Regions from separate parts of the Peribacillus sp. YIM B13477 genome, predicted to be linked through region 2. Evidence: riboswitches for the same ligand, from Rfam matches in the RefSeq annotation. Region 2 holds a riboswitch; each other region holds the start of a gene.

What was found. Region 2 has a riboswitch for thiamine pyrophosphate ahead of thiC (phosphomethylpyrimidine synthase ThiC). Riboswitches for the same ligand answer to the same signal wherever they lie in the genome.
Region 1: it holds a riboswitch for thiamine pyrophosphate, as region 2 does, so the genes downstream of both, ACFX4H_RS23590 (ABC transporter substrate-binding protein) here and thiC (phosphomethylpyrimidine synthase ThiC) in region 2, are expected to answer to the same signal.
Region 3: it holds a riboswitch for thiamine pyrophosphate, as region 2 does, so the genes downstream of both, tenA (thiaminase II) here and thiC (phosphomethylpyrimidine synthase ThiC) in region 2, are expected to answer to the same signal.
Region 4: it holds a riboswitch for thiamine pyrophosphate, as region 2 does, so the genes downstream of both, tenA (thiaminase II) here and thiC (phosphomethylpyrimidine synthase ThiC) in region 2, are expected to answer to the same signal.

What each region holds. Positions count from the first base shown of each region.
Region 1 covers NZ_JBHZPD010000011.1:91,582-95,868, forward strand. The annotation lists gene ACFX4H_RS23580 (ABC transporter permease) at 1-493, opposite strand, end outside; gene ACFX4H_RS23585 (thiamine-binding protein) at 490-774, opposite strand; gene ACFX4H_RS23590 (ABC transporter substrate-binding protein) at 786-1,781, opposite strand; TPP riboswitch at 1,915-2,024, opposite strand; gene ACFX4H_RS23595 (protein-glutamine gamma-glutamyltransferase) at 2,338-3,165, shown strand; gene rarD (EamA family transporter RarD) at 3,258-4,187, opposite strand; gene ACFX4H_RS23605 (amidohydrolase) at 4,268-4,287, opposite strand, start outside.
Region 2 covers NZ_JBHZPD010000002.1:982,244-986,530, reverse strand. The annotation lists gene ACFX4H_RS11475 (histidine phosphatase family protein) at 1-103, shown strand, start outside; gene ACFX4H_RS11470 (HAD family hydrolase) at 256-1,044, shown strand; TPP riboswitch at 1,162-1,276, shown strand; gene thiC (phosphomethylpyrimidine synthase ThiC) at 1,413-3,194, shown strand; gene ACFX4H_RS11460 (hypothetical protein) at 3,217-3,387, shown strand; gene ACFX4H_RS11455 (DUF3231 family protein) at 3,475-3,984, opposite strand; gene ACFX4H_RS11450 (hypothetical protein) at 4,084-4,227, opposite strand.
Region 3 covers NZ_JBHZPD010000005.1:183,788-188,074, forward strand. The annotation lists gene ACFX4H_RS16755 (ABC transporter ATP-binding protein) at 1-778, opposite strand, end outside; gene ACFX4H_RS16760 (ECF transporter S component) at 791-1,375, opposite strand; gene tenA (thiaminase II) at 1,391-2,074, opposite strand; TPP riboswitch at 2,209-2,340, opposite strand; partial or broken gene ACFX4H_RS16770 (2-keto-4-pentenoate hydratase) at 2,627-2,887, shown strand; gene ACFX4H_RS16775 (protein kinase domain-containing protein) at 3,125-3,853, shown strand; gene ACFX4H_RS16780 (hypothetical protein) at 3,850-4,017, opposite strand.
Region 4 covers NZ_JBHZPD010000002.1:362,154-366,440, forward strand. The annotation lists gene ACFX4H_RS08460 (GNAT family N-acetyltransferase) at 1-294, shown strand, start outside; gene ACFX4H_RS08465 (aspartyl-phosphate phosphatase Spo0E family protein) at 364-561, opposite strand; gene ACFX4H_RS08470 (Fur-regulated basic protein FbpA) at 811-999, opposite strand; SAM riboswitch class I at 1,170-1,274, opposite strand; TPP riboswitch at 1,432-1,536, shown strand; gene tenA (thiaminase II) at 1,628-2,317, shown strand; gene thiW (energy coupling factor transporter S component ThiW) at 2,333-2,854, shown strand; gene thiD (bifunctional hydroxymethylpyrimidine kinase/phosphomethylpyrimidine kinase) at 2,823-3,629, shown strand; gene thiM (hydroxyethylthiazole kinase) at 3,626-4,287, shown strand, end outside.

The DNA of each region.
Region 1 (4,287 bases), on a different contig from region 2:
ATAACTGGTTTTTCCCCGCTCCCATCATCTTGAAATAATGCTTAAGCTCGTATGGTGTCTGGCGAAAACCGTCCAATGATGCGACCGCAACCGGAAAAAAACATACAAGTGAAATCACGATTAACTTAGGCAGCATGCCGAAGCCAAACCAGATCACCAAAAGCGGCGCCAAAACAATGATAGGTATATTTTGTGATAGTATGAGCAGAGGATAAACCGCGTCCTTCACACCTGGAAATAGGTGTAGGATGGCCGCGATCAATAAGCCGATACAGCTTCCAATAAAAAATCCCGACAACGCAAGCTCGGTTGTGGATATAAGGTGTCCGTAAAGATTGCGGGACGACTCAATTCCTTCAATGAAAATGGCCGATGGAGCGGGAAGCAGCCATTCTTCAACTTTCAATAAGACTGTCACTGACTCCCATACAATCAGCAACAATAATAAAAGAAAGAAGGGAGCCCCCTTCTTCCAAATTCCCCTTCCGATCATGCCCGATATTTCTCCGTTAACGTATCCATCGTAATCCCGCTTGGCTGATATAATATTTTCACTTGGGAAATGACATTCGGCGATCCTATTTCAATCATTCTTACATTCATTTTTTCTATCACGGCAAAAAGCTCGGAAAGCTCCCCCTCCATTGTCGTTTCAAGCGGGTGAACCTCATACTTGACACCTGATTCTTCAATGATCTTGATTGCTTCATCGACCATAGGGATGACATTTTCCCCTTTAGGAATAATTTGTATACTAATTAATGAATTGGCCATTGTATTTCCTCCTATTTTGGTAAAAATTCATTGGTAAATGCCTTTTCAGGATCGAAATCACCTTCAAGAAGCTTATTTTCAGTCATCCACTCACTGTAATTCTTCCAAATTTCAAGCTTTTGTTCACCCCATCGCGGAGCATCATCCTGATACTTGGCTGCAAGCCACTCCTGGCTTTTCTTCACTAGTTTTGGATCAAGATCCGGTGCAGACTCAATTAACATATCTGCTGCATCATCAGGATTCTTAATCGCAAACTGGTACCCTTTCGAAGCTGCATGAACGAATGCTTTAACAGTCTCGGGATCTTCTTTTATCATCTTTTCATTTGTAGTCAAAACAGGCGTATAGTAATCAAGCTTATCAGAGTATTCGGTTAAGTACACCATATTAAGCTTTTCATTTCGCAACTCAGCCTCAATGCCTGTCCAACCATAATAAATCCAGGCAAAATCTATATCCCTTTTAACCGAAGTGAAAAAATCCATGTCTCCTGTATTGACTATGTCCACTTCATTTACATCCGCATTTTCCTTTTTCATGAGTGAATCAATAATGGCCTTTTCAACCGGAGATCCCCAGCCACCATACGTTTTCCCTTCAAAATCCTTCGGAGTCGTAATGTCCTTAGCCTCAGGGGAAGCGAATCCCGAAGTATTATGCTGGATGACGGCAGCTACCGAAACAATCGGCACACCCTGTACGCGGGCCTGCGTTATCCCCTCTTGATAGCTCACGCCAAATTCAGATTTCCCTGAAGCGACAAGCTTATCAGCTCCAGCTTCACCTGGCATGATAATTTCCACATCAAGACCTTGTTCTTTAAAATAACCTTTTTCCTTGGCTACATACAATCCTGTATGGTTTGTATTCGGTGTCCAATCGAGCACGACCGATACCTTCTTTAATTCTTCATTTTTAGATACTTCTTCTTTTTCATTAGTTCCGCCTGCTCCGCATCCAGCTAAAAGGAAGAACGAAGTTAACAGTGGTAAGAATTTATTCAAGTCATTATCCTCCTACACATCTTATAAGATTCATATGCCGGAACCATGATGGGGCTCCAGGGCTATTCAAATACTGGATAAAACAGCAAAAAACGCCCGAAGATGAATTCGGACGTTAACATACAAAACAGAAAATCAGTCATAATATGTTCCCTCCGCTGGCATCACCCAGATCAGGTTCAAAGAGTCAGCATCTAATGGATGCAATCTCAGCCAGCAGTACTGGCCCCCCTACATTTCTCGCACATATGAACTTTTCTCTCTCATTATATCAATTCATAGGGAAAAAGGAATACTAATTTGCTTCTACTCTCTAATTGGAAAGGTATTCCTGGCACTTCAGGATGTCTTGCAAAACATCTTTTGGAACGAAAATCATTGAAAGTATAATGATTCCGTCTCTTTCCATTCCGCTCATTCTTGGCTGCAACGGTGGCGGACACGTTCCAAATAGTCATTTCTTTGCAAGCATTCATATAATGAGCATTACGTGTAGACATTTTTGTTTACTGGTTTTATTAAACCCTTAATTTCATAAGCAAAAGGTGGATATGTCATGATAAAGATTAATCACAAATGGTTAGATGTCAGTCAAATCCAACCAGGCACAGCCTCTGCCAAATCGCTTGAAACTCTTCAATGCTTGGCGGAAGATTCTAACGTTTTTGAATACCGGAACTTTGGGGATTTTAATTTCGAGATACAGCTGAGGAACCGAGTCATAGAGGCAGCTATTGCGTTGGATAAAAGCGGTCCGGAATTTTCCACACTCGAGGAGTCTCAATCCAATCAACGTTATTGGCACCTTTCAAAGGATGGCACCTTTACCCTTCAGCCAGGGATTCTCCCTCATGCTGCGCTCGTTGACATTTTCATGAATGGAGGGCTTTATGCCTTCGAATGCGGGACAGCAATAGTCGTCACTTTTTTAAAGGCGATTTTGGATTTAATCGGACCCAGGAATTTCGACTATCTTTTTTCAGACCTATTTTTATATGACTGGCGCCCTCCAAGGAATATGGCTCTCATCGTTCACCAGGGAAGAGATTATTCACCAGGTGATTGCGTTTACTTCAAAAACCCTGATCACGACTTGGCAACCCCTGAATGGCAAGGTGAAAATGCCATATTATTAGGGAGAAACCTCTTTTATGGCCACGGGATCGGGATTACCACTGCACAGGGAATCATCGATGAATTAAATAGCAATAGAAAGCCATTCGCCACCATATCAGCATTCCTGACAACGCATATCATTTTCCTGGATAGTTCCTTCTATAGACAATTCCAACTAAATAACCCCCGTGCCATGCCCGATAACAGTCCTGCCAGCCTTTCCAATTGTATTGTTTCTGAAATAGGTTCGAAGATATACCTTTCATGACCCTGGCATTTCGCCTATGCCATAAATCCGTTTTATTGAATATCGACATAAAAAATGCTTGGGCAGAAATCTCCCCAAGCATTTTTTTCTTTTCACGCACCAATATTCCCTTTGCCTTTGAACCTGCGGGCACTTGCCTGCCCCCATTTCGTTATGGATAGTGTATAAACAGCCAAAGCTGACCATATGAACAAAAAGGCTAAAAGATGTGCTTTGGTGAAACTTTCATGATAGACGAATACCCCGATCAATAAAGATAAGGTCGGAGCGATATACTGAAAAATGCCAAGCATCGATAACGGGATCTTCTCGGCCCCTTTTGCAAAATATAAAAGAGGTAATGCCGTGGCAATCCCGCCGCCCACCAACAGCAAGCTTGTGCTCCCGTCTGTAAAGAATTGCATTTCCGACCTGTTCATCAAGTAAATCAGGTAACCTAAGGCCAGAGGCGTTACCATCATCGTTTCGAGCGTCAGCCCGATTGCCGATTCAGCCTTGATCATTTTTTTTGCCAGACCGTATAATCCAAAGGTCATGGCCAAAACAAGAGAGATCCACGGGATCGTGCCGAAATGAATGCCAAGGATCAAGACTCCGATTCCTGCAAGCAGGAATGAAATGATTTGGGCCCCGCTCAATTTTTCTTTTAAGACTATCACTCCCAATAGTACACTGACGAGCGGATTGATATAATATCCAAGGCTTGTGTCGAGGATCCGTCCTGAGTTAACGGCCCATATGAACACTCCCCAATTGGCCGTAACAAGCAGTGACGCCGTTAGTAATGCCGTAAAGAGTTTCGGATTTCCCAGTATGTTTTTGACATAATCAAGAAACGCCTGCCATTTTTTCATGAACATCAATAAAACCAGCATGAACACGAAAGACCATAACACCCTCTGAGCTAAAATCTCTATTGCACCGACTCCCTGAAGGAACTTCCAGTAAATCGGCACAACTCCCCACATCATGTAAGAAAGGGCTGCATAAATCGCTCCTTCTTTTTGTTGATCCACTTTCATAACAAGCCTTCTTTCCATTTACATTCCTTTATCTAATTCCATCTAACAATTTTGTATTTCCGTTTCTATTTTTGCAACTGTTAATTTTTATCATACATGA
Region 2 (4,287 bases):
ATATATGAGGAAAGAGCTGATCCGACGGGGGTTCACCGGTCCAAAGTTCAAGATTGCCGGTAATGGAAAATTGTATGTATTTGAAAGCGGAAAAGGGAAATGAATATATGGTTCCCCACCGGAAAAGATAAGCCATTTTGTGAAGAAAGAGGCATGCATTTTCCGAATAGTTATTCTTTTTTTATTGGTTGTGGTTTATTATTGTAATAGTGTAATTTTTACGAATTCAATATTGGGGAAAGAGGGGTGGACATTTTGCTGAAGGCAGTTTTTTTTGATTTAGATGATACATTACTATGGGATCAGAAAAGTGTAAAAGAGGCTTTTGTGGCCACATGCGAAGTTGCCAAGGAGAAATATGGTCTGAATGTCGACGAGTTTGAAGAAGCGGTGCGGAAGGAAGCGCGTGATCTTTATTCTTCTTACGATACATATGCATTCACTCAAATGATCGGAATCAACCCATTTGAGGGACTATGGGGGAATTTTCAGGATGATCATGATGAATTCCGGAAGATGGCCGGGATTGTACCGGCTTATCGGAAAGAAGCGTGGACGAGGGGCTTGAAGGCATTAGGGATCGATGACCCGGAATTTGGGCTTGAACTGGCAGAACGTTTCCCGGCCGAAAGACGCAAAAAGCCATTTATCTATGAAGAAACATTCCGTGTTCTGGATGAATTAAAAGGGAAGTACAAATTGCTATTGCTTACGAACGGATCTCCTGAGCTGCAAAATACCAAACTTGAAATAACGCCTGAACTGGTTCCTTATTTCGACCAAATCGTGATTTCAGGCGCATTTGGACGAGGTAAACCGGATGCCTCCATTTTTGAGCACGCTTTGGAAATCATGGAGCTTGATAAGGATGAAGTATTGATGGTTGGCGATAATTTAATGACCGATATCCTTGGAGCATCACGGGTAGGCATAAAGTCGGTTTGGATAAATCGCCATGATAAGGAACGGAATGAAGTGATTCCAACCTACGAAATCACGCATTTAGAAGAGCTTTTCCCTATCCTTGAGAGCCTGGGGAATTAATTGGCGGTCCTCCTCCAAATAACAAATTTTTAGATGATTGCAGAGAAAATACTAGGTCTTTTAAATTATTTACAGAATGAAAAGGGTGAGATATAGTTACCCTGTAATCAATTAAATTATTCAGACTAGGGGTGTCCAATAAAAGTTGGGCTGAGAGAGAAGCGCTTAAGCTTCTTAACCCTCAGGACCTGATCTGGTTCATACCAGCGTGGGGAAGTTAGAAATCTACTAAACGATGACCTTTCAATTGGTCATTTCTGTAGTCATACTAACGTTAGCCGGGTCTTAAATATGAGACCTGGCTTTTTCGTGCGAAATGGATTGGATTTTGTCCTTTTTAAATGAACTTAAAAAGGAGAAATGAAATCATGAAGAGTAATTCAGTAAATGACATGAACGTTTCAATTATGTCCAGTTTTGCCGGGAGTAAAAAAGTGTATGTTGAGGGATCTAGACCCGATATTAAAGTACCTATGCGTGAAATTGAGCTAAGTCCGACGACAGGGGCATTCGGCGAAGAGGAGAACCCGCCTTTACGTGTATATGATACAAGCGGCTTCTATACGGATTCAGAATATCCGATTGATATTCATAAAGGCCTTGCCCCGATTAGACGCAGCTGGGTTCTGGAACGGGAAGATGTTGAAGAGTATGAAGGGCGTGAAATAAAGCCGGAAGATAACGGATATAGAAAAGTGGAGTCACAATCCAATGCCGAAGTTTTTCCGGGATTGAAAAGAAAACCATTGCGTGCGGTGAAAGGGAAAAACGTAACCCAGCTCCATTATGCCCGCAAAGGGATCATTACTCCAGAAATGGAGTTCATTTCGATCAGGGAAAATGTAGCTCCTGAGTTTGTAAGGGAAGAGGTAGCTAGCGGGCGGGCAATCATTCCGGCAAATATTAACCATCCTGAAAGTGAGCCCATGATCATCGGACGTAATTTTCACGTGAAGATAAATGCGAATATTGGAAACTCAGCTGTCAGTTCATCGATCGAAGCTGAAGTGGAGAAAATGACTTGGGCTACACGATGGGGTGCAGACAACATAATGGATCTTTCCACAGGAAAGAATATTCACACGACGCGGGAATGGATTATCAGGAATTCACCTGTGCCGGTTGGGACGGTTCCGATATATCAAGCATTGGAAAAAGTGAATGGGGTCGCGGAAGATTTAAATTGGGAAGTATTCCGGGATACATTAATCGAGCAGGCTGAGCAAGGTGTCGATTACTTCACCATACACGCTGGTGTGCTTTTGCGATACATCCCCATGACAGCAAAGCGAGTTACGGGTATTGTTTCCCGGGGAGGCTCCATCATGGCACAATGGTGCTTGGCCCACCACCAAGAAAGCTTTCTCTATACACACTTTGAAGAGATTTGTGAAATCATGAAGACGTATGATGTTTCTTTCTCATTAGGTGACGGTCTCCGTCCGGGATCCATTGCAGATGCAAACGATGAGGCACAATTTGCGGAATTGGATACACTTGGGGAATTGACGAAGATTGCTTGGAAGCACGATGTTCAAGTCATGGTGGAGGGACCCGGTCACGTACCGATGCATTTGATTAAAGAAAATATGGATAAACAGCTGGAAGTCTGTCAAGAAGCACCATTCTATACCCTGGGACCATTGACGACGGACATAGCTCCTGGATACGACCATATCACTTCTGCGATTGGTGCTGCCATGATTGGATGGTTTGGAACGGCCATGCTTTGCTATGTGACACCGAAAGAGCATTTGGGACTTCCGAATAAAGAGGATGTCCGGGTAGGGGTCATTACTTATAAAATTGCAGCACACGCAGCTGATCTTGCAAAAGGCCATCCGCAGGCAAGAAAACGGGATGATGCCCTTTCGAAGGCTAGATTCGAATTTCGTTGGAGAGATCAGTTCAATCTTTCCCTTGATCCTGAAAGGGCGGTTGAATATCACGATGAAACTCTTCCGGCAGAAGGTGCCAAAACAGCCCATTTCTGTTCAATGTGCGGACCGAAATTCTGCAGTATGAGAATCTCTCAGGACATCCGTGATTTGGCGAAGGAAAAGGGTCTGGGCTTTGAGTCGGTAATCGATGAAGGGCTTAAAGAAAAAGCGAATGAATTTAGGAAAACGGATGGAAAAATCTATCAATGATTCCGACGAGAGGGAGAATTCGATGAATCGGGTAATCCAGATAAAAGTTGAAATGAAACAGTTGGAAACTCAATTGGAGCAGCTAAAAAGGGAGCTGAACATTTTTCGGGAGAATTGCAACCATGAATTTGTGAAAAATGATTATAGTCAACAATGTACAAAGTGCCACTTGATCGAAAGTCTTCAATGGTAATGATTCCTTAATCGTCATTATGGAATGAATCCCTTAATCATGTTGATTAGATTACAAAACATGATTAAGGGGATCTATCATTACTATTTACATACTTGTTTTATTGATATGAAGGGGAGGAGGGACAAGCCATCCTTTTTCCTTATTCAATCTTAGGAAGTCAGCACCCAATGCAGCTTTGTTGGTATGGAATTGCGCAAACATCTGTGCAATATCTTCGCGGATGCATTGACCCATCATTTGGCTGCAAGCAACTAATCCTGCATTAATATCGATTGATACTGAAGCGGAGATTTCAGGATCTTGAAGACGTGCCCCGACGGGAATATCCTCCAAATTAGCTTTAGGCCTTTCAGGTGGTGAGGGAGGCAGTCCTACGTTATTTTCTTTTAATAATGATTCAAGTTGGTCATGTTCCTGTTTCCCTTGATCGATCACTTCAACAAGCAATTTATGCAGGTCTTTGTCGCCAGTATGATTAAGCATGGTTTGATGACAGGCAATCAAACCTTTTGTAGTTGTTAGAAATGCCCATGTTCCAAAAACCTCTCCGTAATGCATAGGCTCATCTTTCGGATTTCCGCTTAAAATTCCCATAACCATCCTCCTTGAAATTCATTAACGAATTTAAGTTACCCTGAATTCATCCAAGCATGCATCGTTGGTGTTTGGGAAATGTTAGAGGGCTTTTAATGCTTACCCTTTTATTCCTTGCAGCCATTCTTGATAACATTCATCACACAGCATTTCGTTTCTATCCGTGTCAGTAATTTGAAATGTTACTATATGGATTTTTTTTTCTTCCGTGACATCACTACAATAGAAGCATTGATGTGTCATTAGAAATCCTCCCATGTATATAAAGTGTTTATAGTTTAAAGCGCCACGGTTTTTTTATAC
Region 3 (4,287 bases), on a different contig from region 2:
CCAAAAGGGGTAAACAATCTGTAAATTGGTGTTCCCTAGTGGGTGCATACTTCTGTATATATTCATCCCAAACACCAGGGAACCAAATTCCATGTTCTCTCATTTCATTTTTATATAGGGAAAGAATGGTGTCTCTTGGACCATCAGCTATGATTTGACCGTCATCGTTTAAAAGCACGATTCGTTCGATGAATTCTAAAACATGGTCAATTTTATGTTCGACGATAATAACCGTTTTGTCTTTTCCGACTTCCTTCAACAAGTCCCAGATTTCTTTCGTTCCTTCCGGATCAAGCATGGCCGTCGGTTCATCTAAAAATAGCACTTCTGGTTCAAGGGCCAATACTGAAGCGATTGCCAGACGCTGTTTCATCCCGCCTGATAATGTTTCTATACTTGTATGCCCTAGGTTCAATCCTACATTACGGATTTGATTTTCAATTTTCTCTTTCATTTCTTCTTTAGGGACGGAAAGATTCTCAAGGACAAAGGCAATTTCCTCATCGGCAAATGGCATGCAAAACTGGCTATCAGGGTCTTGAAAAACATACCCCCATGAAGAAGGGCATTTCAATTTTTCCGCTTTCATCGGTACTTCGATGGAATTCGGAATCAATCCGCTTAACACTTGCAACAGAGTGGACTTACCACATCCTGATGGTCCCAACAATAGCACTTTTTCTCCTTGATCAAACGTTAATGATAGGTCCTTGAATATCAAAGATTCATCACCGGGATATTTCATTCTTAACTTTTCAACAGAAACGATTGGTTCCATGGCCCTCAACCTCTACTTTTGATCCAGTTCTGCATAATCTTTATTGGAAACCGGACGCACAAGATTTGTTACTCCTGTTGCTTCCAGGACTTTAACTAGATAATAAGCGGTCACACCTGCAAAGAATATGGAACCCACAAACCTCGTTATCATGAATAACGATAGATTCCAAGTTGAAAGCGCACCTATTTCCCCGTATGCAAAATCCATGATAACTGATGCCAGGCAGGAAGCTATCGCAGCTAAAACGGCCACCTGCATATTGAATTTTTTATATTTAAAAGTCATGAACACCAGTTCCGCGAACAAACCTTGGACCACCCCATATAACAGTACGGTCAGCCCCCATGGTGAACCAAGGAAGAACTCCCCGGAAGCTGCAGCTATCTCCGCCAAAAGTGCCACACCCGGTTTCCGTAAAATTAAGAAGGCGACGGGGCCAGCTATAAACCACATTCCATAAATAAGTTGATCCAGATGTAATCCTAACGGTTTAACGGAATAATAAATCGAACCCCAAAGGATATAAACGATTCCAAATGCTACCGCAATCACGATCGTGACCAATATGTCCGTTAATTTCAATCCTTTTTTCATTATTTCATTCTCCTTTTATACTTCTAATGTTTCCTTATGAACGGGCCATGTCTCTAAACGATAAGCCATTTCCCAAAATGAGTATTCATATTGGCTGCTGAGAATAAAATGCTCTTTCATTCTCGCCTTATCTTCTTCAGTTACTTTTTCAGCAATCTCATCCAGCCTCGCAATTTGTTCTTCCACCAAAGTGCGGAACCACTCTCCTCCGTAAGCCGCTATCCACTCTTGATAAATCGGCTCTTCGGGCATGCACTCTTGCAGCTTTTCACCTATCTCATAATACAGCCAGTAACACGGCAAGATAGCTGCAATAACATCTCCTAAATGTCCCGAATAAGCCGCACGATACATATGGGAAGTATAAGCATAGGCAGTCGGGGCAGGCTTGAAATTTTCCCGTTCTTCTTTTGTGATCCCTAATCTCTCGGAAAAATTCTCATGAAGCTTCAACTCCGCTTCATATGTTCCTTGTGCATGGCCGGCAAGCCTGCTTGTTGTATGTAAATCTGTAGCTTTGACTGCCCCTAAGGCTTGAACTCTAGCAAAATGAGATAAATAATAGGCATCTTGCATGACATAGAAACGGAAACACTCCAATGGCAATGTGCCATCTCCTATTCCTGCAACGAACGGATGATTAAAACTAGCTTCCCAAATGTGATCAACTTCCTTACGGATTTCCTCTGAAAACTTCATGTCCATTACCTCCAAATTGTATTTTTTCAATGAACGTTTCGGAAAAAACACTTATCACCCCTTTTTTTGCAAACAAAAAACCACTTTCTTAAACGTAAAGAAAGTGGTTGTACTTGAAATAATACAGAAATGTATAGTTCCAGACCCCACTTCCCTACGCTGGTATAAACCAGATCAGGTTCTAAGGGTCTTAAAGTCATACTTCAATCTCAGCTTTTGTGGGTAAAAAATCAACTTTTACCTATAAAGCACCCCTAGTGGTACAAATTGTATATTAAATTCATTTGCCTTTATATTAACACGATAAATCCAATTGTCAAACGTATTAGAAAAGTTTTCTTGATTTAGGGTTACTAAACTTTCAATCTTCCATATCCTCATTTCCCGTAGCCTTCAAAGAATTTGATCAAAGAGAGCTCAGTTAGTAGTTTACTCGTGAGTTTTACCGGTTTACTCGTGAATTCTGCTGTTTTACTCGTGAGTTTTACCGGTTTACTCGTGAATTTTGCCGGTTTACTCGTGAATTCAGCTGGTTTACTCGTGAATTCAGCTGTATCAGGTAAGAAGATAGGCTTGACTTCAAAGGCTATGCAGGAGGTTCTGGGAGTGGATGAACCGGATTATGGACATTTACTTGATACGATGAATATAGAAAATGACGGCTGCATTTCGAGTTTACGGTTAATCCAGCCAAAAGTGGAGGCAGAAGTAGCTTTCATATTAAGGAAAGATTTACATGTCCCCAATATTACGGTTGATGATGTAATCGAGGCCACTGATTATGTGGTTGCTTCGATCGAAGTGGTTGATAGCGAATAATTTATTTTTAATTGTGAACTATCAAAAGATCTCCCCGAAGAAATGACTTTCATTACCGCATTATCAAAATCAGTGTTAAACTATCCATGTTCATTCATATTTCCAGCTTAATTAATAACGGCCTTTTTTTGTTCTTGACTTGAATAGATGAAAGTGGTGAGGAAAGTTTCAATTTTGCGTTCCTTTAGAAAGTTCTACCAGTTAATTGTGGATATTCCTTTAAAAAAGAGTGTGGTTTTGAATTACCGCTACGAGGTAAAAGCTGTAATCGGAACAGGAAGCTACGGTATTGTTTATCGTTGCAATGATTTGAAAAAGAATGAAAATATAGTGATCAAACAGCTCCGGAAAAGTAAACGCCGCAGCAAAAAAGAGCTGAAACAGTTTGAAAATGAAATTTCCATATTACGAATGTTAAACCACAGAAATATCCCTAAATTTCACGAGAAATTTTCGCAGGATGGAAATGTTTATTTTGTGATGGATTTCATAGAAGGGAATAATTTAGAAGACCATATTTTCTCGAATCAATTAACGTTCAATGAGAAAGAGTCTCTATATTTTCTATATAAGCTGGTCGATTTAGTATGTTATCTACATGAGCATGACATTTTCCATCAAGATTTACGTATACCGAATATTTTACTTAAGAACCATCAGCCCATTTTGATAGACTTTGGTTTGTCCAAGATAATAAATTCGGACAACCTCGCTAAAGAATCCATTTTGCAGCTGAAAAGGCAGGATTTCTACGACTTGGGGGAAATACTTCTATATGTACTTTATACGACGTACGCTTCCAAAAGTAAAAAAGCACTTCCTTGGACAGAAGAGCTTTCTTTAGAAAAAGAAACTGTGCATATACTGAAAAGGTTATTAAGCATCCAAGAACCTTATTCAGATATTAAAGATATCTCAATGGACCTGCAGGCTGTATTGAAGTCAAAGAATTGGAATTAGCTGCTGCTGCCCCGCCCTTTTCTCTTGTAGCGGTCACTTCCACTCATGGGATACCTTTTGTACCCCCGGCTGCTGCTGCTGCTGCCTCGGCGATAATGCCCATGTCTTCGCTCACTGCTGCCTTGGGAAAGCTGTTTGATTTTTTTCATTATTTTCTTCAACATTTCTTTCACCTCTTTTATTTTGGTTTTAAAGCCTGTTATTCATTTAGCCTAACATAGTCACAGTATAAACCTTATTAATAAGTACTATAATTTTTTTTCATTTGTGTTACAGTCCATTACTGCTGCATGGATTCAGCTTTTTTCATTGTTGGTCATGGGAACGCCCTAATCCCTTCCATTTATGAAACGCCAAATGGCTCTTACAACATACGAGTAGAGACAAAGTCGATTTATTATCTTTTCCATTTCTGAGTTACATTCGGTATATAT
Region 4 (4,287 bases), 620 kb from region 2:
TTTCAATCCTTTTATGGCCGACCGGCATATAATTCCACTGCCGAAATCAGCATTTACATTGATGATTATTTCCGGGGAAAAGGAATTGGACAAATTTCGATTCGAAAGGCAATTGAATTGAGTCCAAAATTAGGTGTTAAGACTTTATTGGGTTTCATTTTCGCCCATAATACACCAAGCCTTAAGCTTTTTTCCAAATTCGGATTTGAAGAATGGGCACATTTACCTCAAGTTGCCGAGATGGATGGCATTGAGCGGGATTTGATCATTCTAGGTAAACGTGTCGATATTTAATATATAATTCTTTAGAGCTATTGCCTTGAGCAGTAGCTTTTTTAGATTAATACAGGTCGGATTGCTAATTTAAAAATACCTATATGCTTCTTGAAGGGAAAAATATTCAGAATCTCTTTTACTTGCTAACGCATTCAATAGCGTATCCAATTCTTGGCTGGCTTGTACAGTCAGCAGACTTGTTAAGCCGTAAATCGCTCCCAACCTTATCATTTCCTGTCTCTTCTCTTCTACTTTTTCTATAGTTACCTTATAGCAAGTCATCATAGCCACCTCCCATTTATTCAATATTTTTACACTTTCATCATAATGAAACCACTAGTTAAAATCAACTATTTTTCAGAAATTAAATGTGTTATTTTATAGGTCAAATGTGACAAAACACCTATTTTGTTATTTAATTATGTATAATGTGTGTCGTTTTCTAATAAACGCAAAAAAAGCATCCACTAGTGTAGACTGCGAATGCTTACATCATATCCCTTATCCAAAAATCCAAATATTGTATTCCGATTACTATGTCATCCATTCAGAAGGTGACTCGTTATTAGGTCTATTTATAACAATCTTATATTCATCTTCAAGTACTTTTAATGGGGCATCATAAAGGTGCCTTTCATCAGAGGTTTTGTATACTCCATTGGCCAATAGCTCTTCAATGAGTTTTGCCTTCCTCTGTTCAATCCTCTTAAATAATTCTGCCATGTAAATGGCTCCTTTCCGTCCTAGTGCCTGCTTCTAGTTAGCTAAACTTTATCAACTTGTTTGATTTCACCAAATTATATATACCTTTTCTAGTATGTCACTAAACGTTATTTCCCAAAAATAAAAGCCCCTTCTAATTTAAGAAGAGGCTGACAGTGTCCGTACGGCTCTTCTTATCTTCCAAGCATATGCTTGTTGGATTTAGCACAGTTCCCTAAACGGGTCCGCTGCCGAGGTTTCATAGGGCCAAGTCCCTCCACCTCTCTGGATAAGAATTCAATATATAATGATGTAGAAATGATTCTATCCTAATAATCTTCAAAAGTCAATTACCTGGTTCTCCCTTTTTTCCTGGACATAAAGTGATCCCTCTTTCAAATACGGGTTGCATTTTCTTGTCTTTCTGATATGATGTCAGTAATTACATACAATTCACACCACTAGGGGAGTCTTTTTTAAGACTGAGATGGAATTAGTTCCGGACCCTTTGAACCTGAACCGGCTCATACCGGCGGAGGGAAGTGGATGATATCGTCCATTTTACAGACTATATCCATCTACCCCGTTCCGTATTCAGGAACGGGGTTTTTTATTTAACAAAGGGAGCCATTCTATAGGAGGATGAACAATGGAGAATACAAAATTAGAAACATTCAGTGATAGACTGCATGCACGGGCAAAAGAGATTTGGAAAAGGAACCATTCACATCCCTTTGTCCAGGCAATTGGAAACGGCACACTTCCTGAAAAGAAATTTGCCTATTACCTGAAGCAGGACTATGTCTATCTCATGGATTATTCCAAGCTCTTTGCTTTAGGTGTCATCAAAGCCCATAACATCGAAACCATGGCAAAATTTGCGAGCATTTTAAATGAAACCCTTCAAGTGGAAATGGATATTCATCGGCATTATGCTTCCGAATTCGGGATCAGCTCCAAGGAATTGGAAAATACAGAACCTACTCCAACCACTCTAGCCTATACAGGTTACATGCTAAATGCAGCTCAGCATGGGACTTTGGCAGACTTGATCGCCTGTCTCCTGCCCTGCGCTTGGGATTATTATGAAATCGGTTTGCTATTAAAAGAACAAAATGGAGCAGCACTGGAAAACAATCGCTACGCAGATTGGATAAGGTCCTATTCATCTCCTGAATTCGGGGAAGCACACAAGTGGCTGATCGCTTTATTGGAAGAATTGACCGAAGACATGCCTGAAAAGGAACTTCTTAGATTAGAAAAGCACTTTTTGGTTACTTCCCGATATGAATATTTATTCTGGGACATGGTTCAAAATGAGCAGGATTGGCCTCTGTAGGTGGTTGACATGAGGATGAACCCTATCAAGAAACTGACATTGACTGCCATGATCACGGCTTTAACGACGCTGACCAGTTCATTTATTTTCATCCCTGCAGGATTTGCAAAAATCTTTCCTATTCAACATCTGGCAAATGTCCTGACGGCGGTTTTATTGGGGCCTGCATATGCGGTGACACAAGCTTTTTTAGTTTCCATCATTAGAAACATGACTGGTACCGGTTCAATTTTCGCCTTTCCCGGCAGCATGATTGGTGCACTTTTGGCCGCCATCCTTTACCGAAAAACACAAAGCTTAAAATTCGCCTGTTTAGGGGAAGTGATCGGGACCGGATTTCTCGGTTCCCTGGCCTGTTATCCGCTTGCCACCCTCCTATTGGGAGAAAAAGCTGCTCTTTTTGGTTTTTTACCGGCTTTTATGTTCAGTTCATTCGCAGGGGCGATTTTAGCTTTCATATTACTTAAAATACTGCTAAAAAATAATTATATGAAGGGGTTTTTTTATGAAAACAGCATTAACGATCGCAGGCTCTGATTCAGGGGGCGGTGCTGGAATACAAGCGGATTTAAAAACATTTTCTGCACATGGTGTGTTTGGAATGTCTGCCATCACAGCCGTAACTGCCCAAAACACAATGGAAGTCCGTTCTGTACAGCCCATTGAAACAGCTATCATATCGGATCAAATTGCAGCTATCTTTGAAGATATTCCTGTCGATGCAGTAAAAATAGGCATGCTTGGATCAAAAGAAATCGTGGAAACGGTCGCTGCGTCCCTTAAAACCTTCATGCCTGCCATCGTTATCCTTGACCCTGTCATGATTTCCAAAAGCGGCCACCATTTGCTCGACGAAAAGGCCATCTCTGCCTTAAAAATGGAATTGCTTCCGCTTGCAAATCTTGTAACACCCAATGTACCAGAAGCGGAAGTACTTACTGGCTTCCCGATTCGGACGAAACAAGATTTCTACAGGGCATGCATTTCGATACAAGAAATGGGTTCCAAAGCCGTTTTACTTAAAGGCGGCCATGCGGCAGGAAATCCAAATGATCTTTTTTATGATGGGACTGACTTCCACTGGATCAAGGGAGAACGCATTCATACAAAAAACACTCATGGTACGGGCTGTACCCTATCATCCGCCATTACATCTAACCTGGCAAATGGACTGCCATTGCAAGTGTCGATCGAACATGCCAAGACCTATATTTCCGAAGCGATACGCAATAGCTTTTCAATCGGTAAAGGTCATGGACCTGTCCATCATTTTCATTCATATTCAAAAAAAGAACGGAGTGACTTGTTATGAATATTTCTTCAGCCGATTTATTTATGAAGGTAAGAGAAAGGAAACCACTCGTTCACCAAATCACCAACTTTGTTACGGTCAATGACTGTGCAAATGCCACCCTTGCCATCGGAGGTTCACCAGTAATGACATCGAGCCCAAGTGAAGTGGCGGATATGGTCAAATTAGCAGATGCATTGGTCCTGAATTTCGGAACGATCGATGATAAAGCCTTGGAAGCAATGGAGATTGCCGGTAAAACGGCAAATGACCTGGACATCCCAGTCATTTTGGACCCGGTGGGAGTTGGTGCCACCTCCTATCGTACAGAGCAAGTCAAAGAACTCCTAAGTAAGGTTACTTTCCAAATCATTCGCGGAAATGCGAGTGAAATCCTGTCATTGATGGGTGGGGATACCGTTACACGCGGTGTGGATTCGGGGGAACTTGCGATTAGCAATGCAGATCTGGCTGCACGAGCGGCAAATGAATTGAATTGCATCATCGTGGTCAGCGGAGCTAAGGATGCGGTCAGCGATGGAAAACATACGTCCATCATCGATAACGGGGACCTCCTTTTAACTAATGTTACAGGTACCGGTTGCATGTCCACTGCTCTTATCGGAACTTTTTCCGGAGTCACCGATGATTTCTATTCTGCAGCAATTGCCGGTATCTC